DNA from 3 places in the Methylocystis echinoides genome. Region 3 is predicted to be linked to each of the others. Evidence: riboswitches for the same ligand, from Rfam matches in the RefSeq annotation. Region 3 holds a riboswitch; each other region holds the start of a gene.
The links. A riboswitch is a leader RNA that binds a small molecule or an ion and turns the genes downstream of it on or off. The one in region 3 is predicted to bind cobalamin.

Region 1 (5,179 bases), on a different replicon from region 3:
GGCTTCGGCCACCTCGCCGTCGATACGGATTCCCAAAGCGTCGTTTCGAGCCTGCGCAGCGCCGAGACTGGCGCTCGCGGCGCGCTGCTCGGCGTCCTTCGCCTCATATTGGAGCGGCACCTTAAACCCCAGCAGGAACATCCCGCTCGTGTCGCCATCCCGGCGCTGCACCAAATTTGCGCCGGCGGTAATGTCCGGATAGTAGTTGAGGTCGGTGAGTTCCTTCGTCCCGGTTGCCGAGCGCACCTGCGCATGCGTCGCCGCAAGCTGAGGGTTGCGCGATCTCGCGAGTTCTTGCACGCCGGCGAGGCTCATCTTGGTCTTCAATGTCGCAAACCCCTTGGGCGAGGCGAGCAGCGCCTGCGCCTTGCGCCCGATGAGAGCGTTCAGCCGGGCAGCCGCAGACTTTTCCTCTCCCTCCCGGCGGACCACGTCCGTTGCGGCGTTGGCGGCTTGGAGCTCCGCCTCGATCAGCTCCTGCTGGTTGACCGAGCTTGCGCCGTAACGCAGGCGCAAAATCTCGGCGAGCTGATCGACCCTTTGCTGGAGAGACCTCGAAAGCTCGACGGCGCGATGCGCCGCATTGTATTGCGCGTAAGCGGCCTTTACGCGCGCGACGAGATCGAGTTCGATGGCTTCGCTCCGGCGCCGGGCCGCGTCCGCGTCGGCCGACGCGATGCCTTTCTCGAGATCGGTCTTGCCCCACAAGCGGAAGGTTTGCTCGGCGCCGACCCAGACCTGCCCGACGCCCTTGTTGTTTACGTCCCAGGCCTGGAGAGTGACGGTCGGGTCCGGCTGCACGCCGGCGGCGCCGACCCGGTGAGCCGCGGCGTCTGCGTCGAGTATCGACGCCGCTAATTCCGGGCTCAGACGCCTCGCGTAACCCACGACGCTCTCTGCGCTAGAGCCGGGCGCCGCCTCGCGCTCGCCGCCGATGGCTGGCGACGCCGCTGTAGCAATGGCGATCAACATTGGCAAAGTGAGGCGGCGCATGGTCATGGGGTCGCCTGTAAAACCAGACGGCCTTGCAGGGTCTCCGTCTCGCCCTGGACTTTCGCCGCGAGTGAGATTCGCCAGCGTCCCTCAGCGGTCAGATCGACCTTGAACCGGTAGAGACCAGGCTCGGGGCTTTTCACCGCTTCAATCGCGCTCGTCATCTGCTCCATGTCATCGGGGGCCATATCCAGACGCATGGCGAAGATAACCGCATCCGAGACCGCCCGATCGTCGGGCTTATGAATCAGCCGAACGTCAACGACGGCTTGGCCCTTCTTGACCTTCTCTCGGACAAGCTTGAACTCGTAGTCCCTGATGTCTGCGACCGTGGGCGTTGAAGTCGACAGAAGCCCCAACCCAAGCAGAGCTCTTGCAACTCGCCGCAAAACAGAAGCGCTCATAAGAATGATCTCCTGCTTCCAAGCGGAAGCACGGTGACGGACGGTATCTCGGCGCCAAAGGCGGGCGCACGCACGATGCAGCGCAGGTCAGCGCCCTCAAAACCGAGGCTCTATTTGCTCGGCGTTCAGGAGATTGGAGGTCGCAGATGGGGTGGGCCGGTGAAACCAAGACGCGCGTCGTCGTCGCGCGGCGGTGGCGCACGGAAGCTGCGGACCTCGATTGCTTTCCCGATGATGGCGAGAGGCGCTAACTGAACAGCGCCGCAGACGAGCGAGTCGCAGCGCCTTGGAACCGCGCCATGGTCGCCGTGGCCATTATGCCCGCCGTCGCCAAAAGCCATCTCTGCGCAGGGATGGGCGTCCGGGGAGGCGAACGCATTCGTCCCCGCCGCCGCGAGAGCCGCGACGACGACGAAGGCACAGACGAGAAGGCGTAGCCAGCTTCGCTGCATAAACACCCCTGGACGGACTCCAGATTAGCACGGCAAGTCCTGCGTCAAAAGTCTTTGTCATTGTCTCGAAAAGGATGTGCAGACCAGCCAAGCTGGCGTGCGCTGGGATTTTGCAGAGATGAAATTCGCCGCATCAGCGCAAAGGAGGCGTTTGCATATTTGACAGAGCATGCCCTGCGCGAGCTTCGCCGATCTCCGGCGCTTGCACGAGCGGGGATGGAAATCGGACTTAACGCGAACTGTCCTACATTTCTCGAGTCAATCAGCGAAAGTCTGCTAGCTCGGCGGACGGGACGATCGGCGCCGTTTGCGCGGCAGGGCGACGACTCTGCATCAGATGGCCGCGCGGCGATGGCGCCTTTATGGCCGGCCACAAATGTCTTGACATGGTGTTCGGTCTGCTTCGTTATTGCCGCCGATGGTTCCCTTCGGGGATCAAAAGGGAACTCGGTGCGCGCCTGACGGCGCTATGCCGAGGCTGCCCCCGCAACTGTAAGCGGCGAGCCTTAGAGCCACAAAGCCACTGGGGAACTTACCCTGGGAAGGCGGCTCAAGGCGGCGACCCGCGAGCCAGGAGACCTGCCATCGATCGTGGTCACGCGCGAGAGCGTCGGGCGGGGTGCACCGAGGCGGTCCAAAACTGTCGTCACGCGCCTTAGGCGCTAATTCGGCAGTACAAGACCTTTCGCAGTGACGGCCCACGTTGCTGCGAGTCTCGGCTCATGCATACTCTCTCCTCGACCGCCGCCAATGGCGGCATTTACGGCGTCGCGCGCCGTCGCCCGTCCCTTCTTTCCTACATCCTTTGCGCGGGCCTCGTTTCGCCGGCGCTCGGCCGGGAGACGCTTCCGGTTATCGAAGTCGGCAAGCCGACGCCCACCGGGACGCGCGCGGGAAGCGCCTTTTCGAGTGGGGCGACCGCGGACGGGCAACAGGCGGAAGCCAACGGCGGCGGCACGGAAATCGGTCCCGGCGACAACGGGGAAATTTGCGCCGACGGCATCTGCAACAATCCCGCGTCCTATGCCGCGCCGATCGGGTCGCTCGGCGCCAAGGTCAACACGCCGGTGATGAATACGCCAGTCACGACGAAGATGGTCACGCGGCGCATGCTCGAAGACCAGCAGGCCATCACGCTGGACCAGGCGTTGAAGAACGTCAGCGGCGTGACCACCTCGGGCGGCGGCGACGCGGCGCTGGGCAATTCCTTCCGACAGATCATCATTCGCGGCTTTCAGACGCAGAACTACTTCCGCGACGGTTTCCGGGTCGACAGTTTCGGCCTCAACTTCGCCGGCTCGAGCAGCGCCGAGCTGGCCAATGTGGAGAGCGTCGAGGTGCTGAAAGGCCCTGCCGCCATCCTTTACGGCGCGGTGGAGCCCGGCGGCATCGTCAACATCAACACAAAGCGGCCGCTCGCGAAGCCTTCCGCCTCCGTGCAGCAGCAGATCGGCAGCTACGCCTCCTATCGCACGGTCGTCGACGCCACCGGGCCGGTCGCCTCCAACAAGGATCTGCTCTACCGCTTCATCCTCTCCTATGAGAACGACGGGTCGTTTCGCAGCTTCGACTACACAAGAAACATGATGGTCAATCCGGTCGTCAGATGGAACATCGACGCCAGCAACTGGATCAGAGCGTCGACGCAGTTCCAGCACAACAATATGAATCAGGATTGGTATTACGTTCCTTATTACGGGATGTTCTTGCCCCTGTGGCTCGGGCGCAGTTTCAACTGGGGGCCGCAGTCGCCATACGCCCAGCAGCAAAACTTCAGCGAGGTGACCTGGCATCACGACTTCAGCAAGGATTGGTCGATCCAGCAGACCCTGTTCATGCAATTCTTGCATGCCAATTGGCAGAACAATGGCGGAACCACCTCCATCTCAGACTGCATAACGCCGGGAAGCGCCAGCTGCTATCTGCCCTCGGTCAACTTCATTCCTTTCTATCAGACCTACTCGCCGAACAATGTCCTGCTGAACTACGGATCATATCCGTCGGACAACAGACAGGCGGAATATGCGACGGCGATCAATCTCGTCGGGCATTTCAACACCGGCGAACACGCCAGCCATACTTTGCTTTCCGGAGCCGATTACTATCGTTACAACTTCAGCGGTCAGAACATGATCCCGCAGTATCCCGGGACGGTCGCCATGTTCGGCGCCCCCTATCTCCCGACCCCCATCGGCGGGCTCGTTCCCTACAACGCCACACGGCAATCCGCCGACAATTACGGCGTCTATCTGCAGGACCAGATCAAACTGCCGTTCGGCCTTCACGTGCTCGGCGGCGCCCGCTGGCAGTATATCGACAGCCGAACCGGAGCCTCCGACAATATGAATTTCTGCGGGCCGTATTCGTCGAACTGGCGTTCGGGCGTTGCGATCCCGTGCAACGTCGCCACGATGGCCAGCACCTCGCGCTTTGTCAGCCAGAGGGTTACGCCGCGCGTCGGTGTCTTGTGGCGATCGCTGGAATGGCTCAGTTTTTATGGAAATTATGCAGAATCATACAGCCCGAACTACGACGGCAAGCTGGTCTACGGCACGAACGACCCGACCCCGCCGAGCGCCGGCGCGCAAGAGGAAGCCGGACTGAAGTTATCGCTATTTGGCGACAGGCTTCAGGCGACGGCGGCCTATTACCATCTGGTCAAGACCAATATTCCAATCGGCGTCCCCTATGACTTCAACCACGTGACGCTCGTCGGTCAGGGGCGTTCGCAGGGACCGGAACTCGACATTCAGGGCGAGATCCTACCCGGCTGGAGCCTGAATCTCGCCTACGCCAACACCGACGCCATCACCACCAAATCAAATCCGACGCACCTCGGCGTTCCCGTCGTCGGACAGCCGATCCCCTTCGTTCCTCGCAATGTCGGCTCCCTGGCTTCGGCCTATGAGTTCAAGGAAGGTCAGCTGAAGGGTCTGCGCGTGGGGGCGCGTTATGATTACACCGGCTATCTGCCCTTCTTTCATGCCGCAAACGACGCCAGCTATATCTATGGCCAGTCGACGCCAAGCTATGGCCTCGTCGGTCTGTTCGGCGCCTATGAGTTCAGCCTCGACCAATTCAAGATCGTCGCGCAGCTCAATGTGAGCAATCTCCTCGACAAGACCTATTTCGTTACCGGCGGATTGGGTCCGCAGGCCTTCGACGACGCCCATCCCGGCGGCTACGTCGTGCCCTATACGAATCCAATCCAGGTGGGTTGGAACATGCCTGGTTACAATTTTAACGTCATCGGCGCCCCACGGACGTTTCGCGGTTCGATCAAAGCGTCGTTCTGAATGTGACATGCGGCTACGCCTCTCGTGAGCGGCG
Region 2 (5,179 bases), on a different replicon from region 3:
CTCGGCGTCGTGATGCGAGGGGCGATTGTCGAGATCATTTTCCGCCGCCGCAGCAAGTCCGAGCAGCACGAGCGGATCGACCCTGCCTTCATGCGCGCGCACGAGTTTCACCGCCGCGCGCGCGCCCGACGTGAGACGCGCGGCCACCTCGCGCGCTTCATCTTCGTCGAGCAGATCGGTCTTGTTGAGGATGACGAGATCGGCGCAGGCAAGCTGATCCTCGAACACCTCTTCGAGCGGATTGTCGTGGTCGATCGTCTCGATCGCGGCGCGTTCCTCGGCGATCGCGTCAAGATCGTCGGCGAAGCGGCCTTCCGCCACCGCCTTGCCGTCAATGACGGCGATCACGCCGTCGACGGTCAGCCTCGAGCGGATCGCCGGCCACTCGAAGGCCTTTACCAGCGGCTTGGGCAAAGCGAGGCCGGACGTCTCGATGATAATGTGATCGGGCCGCTTTTCATGCGCGAGCATCGCTTCGATGGCCGGCACGAAATCGTCCGCCACCGTGCAGCACAGGCAGCCATTGGCGAGTTCGACGATATTTTCGTCGGGGCAATTCTCGACGCCGCAGGCGCGCAGAATGTCGCCGTCGACGCCGACGTCGCCGAATTCATTGATGACGAGGGCGAGACGACGGTCGCGGGCGTTCTCCAGCACGTGACGGATCAGCGTGGTCTTGCCGGCGCCCAGAAAGCCGGTGACGATGGTCGCTGGGATTTTCTGCGCGCTCATGCCGCCTCCGTTTCATCGCGTGACGAGAGCCGCCAGACGAGGCCGGCGAGCGCGCCGGCGAGCACCCAGCATGTCGCCTGCACTGCGAGCGACGCGGCGGCGAAACGCGCGGCGAGTTCAGCCGGAACCGTGCTTTCGGGCGCCGCCGGCGTCGGCCAGAAAAAATGCGGGGCGACGAGCATCGCGACGCCGAGCGCTCGGGCGACGACGGAGTCTCCCCGTAAAAGCGCATAAAGGCCCGACGCCGTCGAAACGGCCGTGGCGAACCACCAAAGCTGACGGCCCACAAGATCGGTCTCCGCCGCGCCGGGAAGCTGCGGCGCGAGGCCGAGGCTGGTGGCGAGGCCAGTGGCCGCGAAAGCGCAGGCGCCCCACAGCGCGGCGCGGCGCGGGCCGATCGCATCGCCCGACGCCAGCATGCCGGCGAGCAGGATCAGCGCATAGCCGATGCAGACGGCGACGGTTGCAACGCTCGTCGCCGCGGTGCGCCGCAGGCCCTCGAAAGCGGGCGCCGACTGTTCGGCGGCGTCACGCGCATGCTGCGCCGCCTCATAGACCTCGGCGGCGAGGATGAGGGGAGTGGTGGTGACATGCTGCAGGGCCGCGACAGCGAGTCCCGCAACAACGCCGGCGACGAGGCCGGCCGCCAGAAGGCGCGCGATCACGGGTCGCGTGGCGCGGCGATCAGTGACACGGGAAAGAGAGCGCGTGGCGCGAATCATGCGCCGCGTCGTGAACGCTCTGGGAATTGGCGAAGCCGGCGCCGTAGACGAGGCCGACGCCAAGCACAAAGGCGACGAAGGCGGCTTTGAGAACTTCCGCGCGCGAGGTTGCAAGCGAGCGGACGGCGGCGGTGTTGGTCGTCATGCGACGTCTCCCTGCCGCCCCACCGGCGGCGAAATGTTGCGACAGGCGATGAAGCATCGCCGCGACGGCAGGTCTCCTGGCTTCCGGTGCATCATCCGCGCCGCCTTCCCAAGCCTTTCGCTCAGTGGCCGATGGCGCAGCCTTCCCGGTTACAGTTGCGGGGGCAGCCGCGGTTTTGGGGCGTGCCCGCACCGCGTTCCCTGTTCGCCTTCTTGCGAAGGACCGTCGCGACCAGTCATATGCGTTGGTTCTGTAGACGTCAAATGAGGAGTCCGGCTTGACGGAAGAGGAAAACGACGCCGCGCGCCGCCACCGCGCCAAGATGGAAAAGCGCAAGGCCGTGCAGGACGCCGAGGTCGCCGGCAAGACCATCGCGCAACAGGGCCTGCTCATGGTCCACACCGGACCGGGCAAGGGAAAATCGACTGCGGCCTTTGGTCTTGCCTTACGGGCGCTTGGCCACGGCTGGAAAGTGGGCGTCGTGCAGTTCGGCAAGGGCCAGTGGCGCAGCGGCGAGCGCGAGATGCTCGAAAAGCTCGGCCCGGTGTCCTGGCATACGCTGGGCGAGGGCTTCACCTGGGAGACGCAGGACCGCGCTCGCGACGAAGCGGCCGCGCGCCGCGCCTGGGACAAGGCCTGCGAATTGATGGATGACCCCGACGTCCGCCTGCTGGTGCTCGACGAGCTGAATATTTCGCTGCGCTACGACCATCTCCCGCTCGAAGAGGTTCTCTCCCGACTCGGGTCGCGACGCGCCGACCTTCATGTCGTCGTCACAGGAAGAAACGCCAAGCCGGAACTGATCGCGGCCGCCGACCTGGTGACAGAAATGACGCTGGTGAAACATCATTTCTCGGCGGGCGTGAAGGCGCAGGCGGGGATCGAGTTTTAGTCCGACAGGCGCGTGCGCATGGCGTCGCGCCGCTCAAAAAAGGAGGCCGACGCTCGAGCTTGTCGAGACCGTCGGCTCCCATTTGCTCGACCACATAGAATATGGCCGACCCTGCAAAGACGAGACCGGGAGCGAAGCCCCCGGCAAGTCCATGGCAGGGGTATGATTACTGAACCATGCGAACGGTGCGGCCGACGCCCGGATCGGTGCCGTTGCCCGTACCGTTGGTGCCCTCGGGGGAGATCCAGTCCGGAACCCACGTGAGAGCGACGATGACGAAGCCGACGAAAGCGGCAACCCAGATCAGCATCTTGCCAATGTCGCCGGAGTTGTGAACGTTGACGGCCATGCGTTTTCCCCCTGTTGTTTTTTTACCAGAATGCTTGCCGCATCGAGGTAACCCTAGCTCGATTCAAAACGCTTGGCAATGCGCCTGTAAAACCGGTTTTTAAGGGTTCAAAATTGCCATATAAGCCAATAAGTTCATGGCATTAGACTGCGACAACAGGTCGCGGAGGAAATAATTTTTGCGTCGCAAAATTTAAAGTTTTCGCCCTCACGGGTCCTTTCCCGGCGGGCTGCTCGGGCGCGCGCGGGGGTCGGCGCGCAACCGGCGCGACGAGGCTATTGCTCCTTGGCTGCGCTTCGCCTATAAGCGCGCGCATCCCACAGGCGAAAGTCTCACGGCGTCTGATCCAAGACGTCGTTTCCGGTGGTCGGATTTCCGGCCCGTCCAAGCTTTCGCCGAGGCTCAACCGGAGAAAAAACATGGCGATTCCCGATTTTTCCATGCGCGGCCTTCTCGAGGCGGGCGCTCATTTCGGCCACCAGGCGCATCGCTGGAACCCGAAGATGGCCCCTTATATCTTCGGCGCGCGCAACAACATCCACATCATCGACCTCGCCCAGACGGTGCCGCTGCTGCATCAGGCGCTGAAGGTCGTCTCCGACACGGTGGCCAAGGGCGGCCGCGTGCTCTTCGTCGGCACCAAGCGCCAGGCGCAGGACCAGATCGCCGACGCCGCCAAGCGCAGCGCGCAATATTACATCAATTCCCGCTGGCTCGGCGGCACGCTGACCAACTGGAAGACGATTTCCGGCTCCATCAACCGTCTTCGCAAGCTCGACGACCAGCTCTCGGCCGGCGCCCAGGGCGTCACGAAGAAGGAACGCCTGCTGCTGACGCGCGAGCGCGAGAAGCTCGAAAAGGCGCTGGGCGGCATCAAGGACATGGGCGGCACGCCCGACCTGATCTTCGTCATCGACACCAACAAGGAGCAGCTCGCGATCAAGGAGGCCAACCGCCTCAAGATCCCGGTCGTGGCGATTCTCGACACCAACTGCGATCCCGACGGCGTGACCTTCCCGATCCCCGGCAATGACGACGCCGGCCGCGCCATTGCGCTTTACTGCGATCTCATCGCCAAGGCGGCGATCGACGGCATCTCCCGCAGCCAGGGCGCGCTGGGCGTCGACCTCGGCGAGGCCGAAGCGCCGGAAGCCGAGCCCGCGGTCGCCGACAGCGCTGGCGCCGGCGCGGCTTATGAGTCGACGGAAGCCTTCGAGCTTCTCGCCGCCCCGCGCGGCGCGCCCGACGATCTCGCCAAGCTGAATGGCGTCGGTCCGCAGCTCGTCAAGAAGCTCAATGACGCCGGCGTCTTCCATTACTGGCAGATCGCCGCGATGACGCCCGCCGACGTCGAGAAGGTCGACGCCGATCTCAAGCTCAACGGCCGCATCTCCCGCGACGGCTGGGTCGATCAGGCGCGCGCGCTTTTGTCCGCGTAACGCGGACCGTCATTTTTTGGCTTTACCCCGGGCGCCGGCTCTTTCCTGAGCCGGCGCCCGTCGCAATAAACGCCCCAGAGAGCCGGGAAGCCGCCCGCATGCTTCCAACCGGCGAAACAGAAGGATTTCAACCATGGCCACGATCACCGCCGCCCTCGTCAAGGAACTGCGCGAGAGCACTGGCGCCGGCATGATGGATTGCAAGGCCGCGCTCACCGCGACCGAAGGCGAATTCGAGGCTGCGGTCGACTGGCTGCGCAAGAAGGGTCTCTCCAAGGCCGCCAAGAAGGCCGATCGCGTCGCCGCCGAAGGCCTGGTCGCCGCGCTGACCGGGGACAAGACCGGCGTCGTCGTCGAGGTGAACTCCGAGACCGACTTCGTGTCGCGCAACGCCGACTTCCAGACGCTCGTTAAGAACATCGCCGAAGTCGCGCTGAAGAGCGGCAAGGCTGACGCCGCGGACCTCGGCGCGCAGGCCTATCCGGGCGGCGGCACGGTCGCCGAGAACGTCACCAGCGCCGTCGCCACCATTGGCGAGAATCTCACGCTGCGCCGCGCAGCCGCGCTCACGGTCGGCGACGGCGTCGTCGGCCGCTATGTGCACGGCCAGGTCGTCGACGGCCAGGGGAAGATCGCCGTCATCGTCGCGCTGGAGTCTACGGGTGACAAGGAAGTTCTCGCCAAGCTCGCCCGCGAGATCGCGATGCATGTCGCCTCGGCCAATCCGCAGGCGATGGACGCGTCGGGCCTCGACCCGGCCGTGGTCGAGCGCGAGGCCAATCTGCTGCGGGAGAAGAACGCCGGCAAGCCGGAGAACGTGCTGGCCAAGATCGTCGAGTCGGGCGTGAAGACCTTCGCCAAGGAAGTCTGCCTGCTCGATCAGGTCTCCAACCACCCGGA
Region 3 (5,179 bases):
TCACTGGGCGCGATGGAAGAGCTTCTTGGCGCGCGCCTCGAAATCCAGCCGTGCGTCCTGGTGACTTTTTCCGCGCGCCACAGCCGTGATGCCCTGCACGAAATCGAAGACGCTCTCGGGTTTGCGGCCTTCCTCGGCGAAGACTGTGCCGATGATCTTCGCCGTTTCGGCTTTCGAAAACCCGCGCTTGCGCAAGAATTCCGTGCGGTCGTCGTCGTTGCGGGCCACGATCCGTTGCCGCGCCGCCTTGACTCCGTTGACGAAGGGCAGGGGCGAAGAATCGGCGAAACGCGCCAACGCCGGCGCGGCCTCATGCGCGAAGCGTGCGGCCGCGTATTTGGAGTGGCGGATCGTAATCTCCTCGAAATCTTCGACGCCCCAAAGATTCCGGTTTTGGCATACGGCGCGCAAATAGAAGCTGGCGATCCCGAGCGTCTTAGCACCCACCTCTGAATTCCAGCAGTAGAAGCCGCGAAAGTAGAGATCGGGCGAGCCGTCGGGAAGGCGGCCAGCTTCAATCGGGTTCAAGTCGTCGACGAGAAACAGGAAGACGTCCCGGTCCGAGGCGTAAAGCGTCGTCGTCTCCTCCGTGACGTCGACGTTGGGATTGTAGATTCCGGTCGACGAGTCGAGCACGCCCGGCACTTTCCAGCGCGTGTCGCCCACGCCGTCGCCGGCGATGCGCTGCACGGCGGAGACGAGCTCATGGTCGTAAATCCGCCCATAGTCTGGACCGGTCACCGCGCGCAGCTCGACGCGACCGCTTTCGATCTCGAGCGTCTTGATCTGCTCGGCGCGGTGTGTGGTGAGGCCATATTGGAGATTGATTCCGGCGACCGGCGCGGGGAGCTGTCGAAGGTAAGCCGCCGGGGCGCCGATGAGGCTCGCGAGCTGGCCGAAGCTCCAGTGGGTCATGGCGACCGGACTGTCGGAACCGGGCAGCGAAAGTGAAAGTCGTTCGGCGTCGTCGCGGCTGGCTTCCACGCGGATTGCGGTGCTCTCGATTGTTCTGGTGCGGCTGCGGTCAGTCCGGCCACGCACGGCGGCGAACAGATCCGATAGAGAGAGGTATCGCTCATCCGAAGGCCTGGAAAACCACTCTGACGACACGCGGCCAATACGCTCGCCGCGGCTTGCGTCCACCTTGTAGCCGCTTTCACGGCCGCGGGCTGATCCCAAAATCTCCACCTGATTCATGTTCGTCTCCACCACGGGCGCGGGAGCCTCTCTCCCGCCTTACCCGTCATGAAAATCCCCTCCATACTCTAACTCTCCAGCCTTGCTGCTCTCCCTGATCGGCAAGTGTTCACATGCCTCGCCGCCTACTTCGTATCGGATCGATCGCGTGGAGTTATCTTGGCTTGTCAACGCGATCTCCTACAGAAAGGGTTAGGGCGGGATTCTGGGCTTGCTGGGCTACTCTCCGGCAGAGAAAATCACCCGCCTGACGCATTCAAAGATAAATGCTATGCTCCAGCTCTGCTGGCGGTTGCTCGTGTATTTTGAGATGCATAGGCGCAATTGCTACCGAGACAAGGAGCGGTTTGTTGAGCTCGAACCCGCGGATGACTACGGGAGTTTCACTCGCGAAGCGCATGACGTCGATCCATCACGCGATCCATTCTTACTTCATCTGGTTGATCCTCTTGTCCTACTTCGCCGCGGCGTTTTTCCCCGGGCTCGGCCTCTCAATTCGCAGCGCCGAATTCGGATCAATCGCGCTGGGTCCATCGAGGATCGCGCTTTCACTTCCGCCCGCGATGCTAGCGTTCCTCCTGCTGAACGCCGGCTTGGGCGCCAGGAGCAAGGATCTCGGGACAGTCGCACGGTATCCGCGTCTCCTGGCCGCCGGCGTTGCGGGAAACCTGTTCGCTCCCCTTGCCTTCATCACTGCGGTCAGCATCACGATGAAATTCTGGCACAACCCCGAGGAGGTTCAGCAAATATTAACAGGCCTCGCGCTCATTGCCGCCATGCCGATCGCTGGGGCGTCGACAGCCTGGGCGCAGAACGCAAACGGCAATCTTGCCTTGAGTCTTGGCCTCGTCCTATTGACCACGCTGCTCAGCCCTGTGTTGACACCGATCGTCCTCCACTCAGTCGCATTTCTGGCCGCAGGAGACTATTCTGAGGACCTGCACGAACTCGCGAGCAATGGCGCGGGCGCATTCCTTTGGGCCTGGGTCATCCTCCCGTCCCTGCTCGGCATTGCCGGTCATCGGCTGTTGGGAGAGACGGCGGCTGCCTCGATCTCGCCCTATCTGAAGCTCACGAACTCGATCGTGTTGATCTTGCTCAATTACTCGAACGCCGCGTTGAGCCTGCCGAAACTCATCTCCGAGCCCGACCTGGACTTCCTCGGAGCGATTCTAGCCATCGTCGGCTTACTTTGCGCAGCCATGTTTGCAGCCGGCTATCTGATTGCGCAGAGCTTTCGCGCCGACCGCGCCGGCGCCGCGTCATTAATGTTCGGGCTCGGCATGAACAATAACGGTGCGGGCCTTGTCCTGGCGTCACTCGCGCTATCCGACCATCCGGCGGTGATGATTCCGGTGATCATCTACAACCTAGTGCAGCACTTCTTCGCTTCGCTCGTCGACAAGCTTCTGACATTTAAGTTTCATGATTGATCCGGCTGGACAGCGTGTCGCCAGATCGTCGCGCGCGAGGGTTATGTGCGCGACTCCCGCGCGCTTGCCGCGCTCGGCGTGAAAGCGCTGGGCGTCACGACCGCGCAAAACCGCGGCGCGGCAAGGAAACGGCAATTTGCGCGTTAGCTTCGCCGGCGTTCACTTCGACCCGGCGACATTCTCGTCCCCGACCAGGTGTGATCCTGCTGATCAAGGCGCGGGCGTGCGTATAAAAGGTCGTTTAATTGAGAACGGACATCCCTAGGTATTGACATTCCCCCGACATTTACCTCTAGATATTGTCGTTCACGGTCTCTGGACTCGCGTCCGGAGCTAAGAGGGAATCCGGTGAGCCGCAAGGCGAATCCGGGGCTGCCCCCGCAACTGTAAGCGGCGAGCGCGATCAAAAAGCCACTGGCGCGAAAGCGCCGGGAAGGATGATCCCGCAGCGACCCGCAAGCCAGGAGACCTGCCGCGAACGCAGAGTCGTCCACGGGCGGGGCGCCCGGAGGCCGCTTGCGGGTTCTGCACGCGTGAAGTCGCAGGACGGCGCTAGCCGCTTCCCATGTCCTGTCCTCAACGCGAGCGGAGCATCGCATGACGCAGGCGGCGTTCGATTTCGACAAAAACGGCCATCTCGAGCTATTTCAGGGGCAAAGGCGCCTGCGCGCCCCGCGGGGAAGCTCGGAGGCCGGTGTCTAGGCGGCCTTCGATCGAGCAAACGCGCGAAGCGCCAATTGACCGCGGTTCCTCGCAGTTGCAGAAAACCGGTGCATCAATGACAAGCTGTAAGAGATCGTGATGCTGTTGAAGACGTTTTTCGAATCCGTTGAGCTGCACCGGGATTACAAGTTTGTCAGCCTACGGTTTCGCCGTCCCTTCAAGGTGCTCTCGACCTCCGCCTCAAACGGAGGTCTCGCCGATGACCTCGATATCGTGTTCAATCATCAATGCTGTGAAGCCATGGGGCACGAGATGCACCAACTCATGAAGGCTCACCGCCACCCCGCAATATACGACTCCCTCCTATTGACCGAACACGATCTTGCCGCCGCCACTGCTGCAGGGCTCGGCACCGCGGCGAATATGAATAATCTTTGCATCGCTGAAGAGCAATTTCGCGACCTTGCCGTGGCGACGATCGCGACCGGCGGCGTCGACGGGAATGCGGCCCGCGCTGGCGATCCGTCGTCCTATTATGAGTTCAGCGGAGTTTTCGAGCGCTTCGGCCCTATTGGGCCCGACCAACATGGAACAATCAACGTTATGCTGGTCATCAACACGCCTGTGTCGGATGGCGCGCTCGTTCGCGCGGTGATGACCGCAACCGAGGCCAAAACGGCCTTGTTGCAGGAGTTGTCGGCGCCCTCGCGGCAATCATCACAGATCGCCACGGGAACTGGCACCGATCAGATTGCCGTGATGGCGCCCGCCGATGGACCGCTCTAGCTAACCTCAGCAGGACATCACAGTAAGCTCGGAGAATTAATCGGCCGTACGGTCCATCGCGCCGTCAAAGACACGCTCGCCTTGCAAAACGGTCTCACGCCAATCCGTCAATCTTCCTGCGCCCGATTGCTCGAACGCTTCGGCTGCCAGCCGGACACTTTGTTCGAAGAGATAAGTCGACGCTTGCCGGCTGCATTAGCGGCGCTGGCCCGGCAAAACGACCACGATCTGGACCGCGACCCATTAACTGTAGCAGCGGTTGCAGCTCTTGTTCATCTTCACGACCAGCTGTCCTGGGGTTTGTTGCCACAAACCTGTTGGCCCGATATCGCCTGCCGACACGGGGCCCACATCGCAATTGCTGTCGCCGGACGAACGGAACGGTATAAGGATTATTGTAATCGACTAGCCAGCACCTCCGGAATTTATGAGCCCAGCAATCTTGCAACGCTCGTGGCGACCGCGCTTGCTATGGGATTTATCGACAAATGGGACAAAACCCTCATGCGCCTTGACAACGTCGTGACAACGTCCGGATCAGCCGAATAGCGGGTCCGCCAACTTGTCCGTCGGCTTGCATTGCCACGGAGGTTTTCCCGGAAGGAACAGATACGCGACGCGATCGAGAGCGTCATTCTTACTTGTCATAAGGCCTGGCGTAAAAAGCGCTTTTGCGCAAGTTGAGTTGCAAAAGTAGGGACTTTGCTGCGCGTCTTGCTCCATAACTCCGAGTGAGCGCCTTCGGTGGTAAGGGCGGCAGGTTGCGGCATCTCCGAAGTTCCGCGTGCACAAGTATAGTATCGATTTCTGCCTTTTCCTGTCGAACCGACGGGGTGGGGCTTATGGACGCGGCGCGACTGGGCGACCGTTTCGGGGAATGACTCTCGGCCAACGGCAGGCAGCAAAGATCGGATTCACCGCATTTGATTTAATGCTCTTCCCGTTTTGCCAGGGGCGATCAAAGCGCAAGCAACTCGAAGCAGCGTCATGTTGTGCCTAGGTCACGACGAAAGCTTCCGCTCAAGTCATGGAGGCCCGGGGGTTCATTCGCCGTCGCGTTCACGGTTGATGCGGAATCGCAACGGTCCATCGAATCTTTG

Region 1: linked by a shared signal. The riboswitch ahead of RVU70_RS00395 (TonB-dependent siderophore receptor) and the one ahead of RVU70_RS21205 (adenosylcobinamide amidohydrolase) in region 3 are both predicted to bind cobalamin.
Region 2: linked by a shared signal. The riboswitch ahead of RVU70_RS01230 (CbtB-domain containing protein) and the one ahead of RVU70_RS21205 (adenosylcobinamide amidohydrolase) in region 3 are both predicted to bind cobalamin.

What each region holds. Positions count from the first base shown of each region.
Region 1 covers NZ_CP156084.1:79,814-84,992, forward strand. Annotated here, with positions in the region: gene RVU70_RS00380 (TolC family protein) at 1-999, opposite strand, end outside; gene RVU70_RS00385 (FixH family protein) at 996-1,397, opposite strand; gene RVU70_RS00390 (hypothetical protein) at 1,697-1,834, shown strand; cobalamin riboswitch at 2,252-2,451, shown strand; gene RVU70_RS00395 (TonB-dependent siderophore receptor) at 2,572-5,145, shown strand.
Region 2 covers NZ_CP156084.1:240,276-245,454, reverse strand. Annotated here, with positions in the region: gene cobW (cobalamin biosynthesis protein CobW) at 1-732, opposite strand, end outside; gene RVU70_RS01235 (CbtA family protein) at 729-1,397, opposite strand; gene RVU70_RS01230 (CbtB-domain containing protein) at 1,417-1,599, opposite strand; cobalamin riboswitch at 1,648-1,841, opposite strand; gene cobO (cob(I)yrinic acid a,c-diamide adenosyltransferase) at 1,877-2,491, shown strand; gene RVU70_RS01220 (hypothetical protein) at 2,658-2,840, opposite strand; gene RVU70_RS01215 (30S ribosomal protein S2) at 3,260-4,279, shown strand; gene tsf (translation elongation factor Ts) at 4,413-5,179, shown strand, end outside.
Region 3 covers NZ_CP156087.1:62,934-68,112, reverse strand. Annotated here, with positions in the region: gene RVU70_RS21215 (DUF932 domain-containing protein) at 1-1,197, opposite strand; gene RVU70_RS21210 (bile acid:sodium symporter) at 1,596-2,630, shown strand; cobalamin riboswitch at 2,923-3,122, shown strand; gene RVU70_RS21205 (adenosylcobinamide amidohydrolase) at 3,432-4,079, shown strand; gene RVU70_RS21200 (hypothetical protein) at 4,161-4,628, shown strand.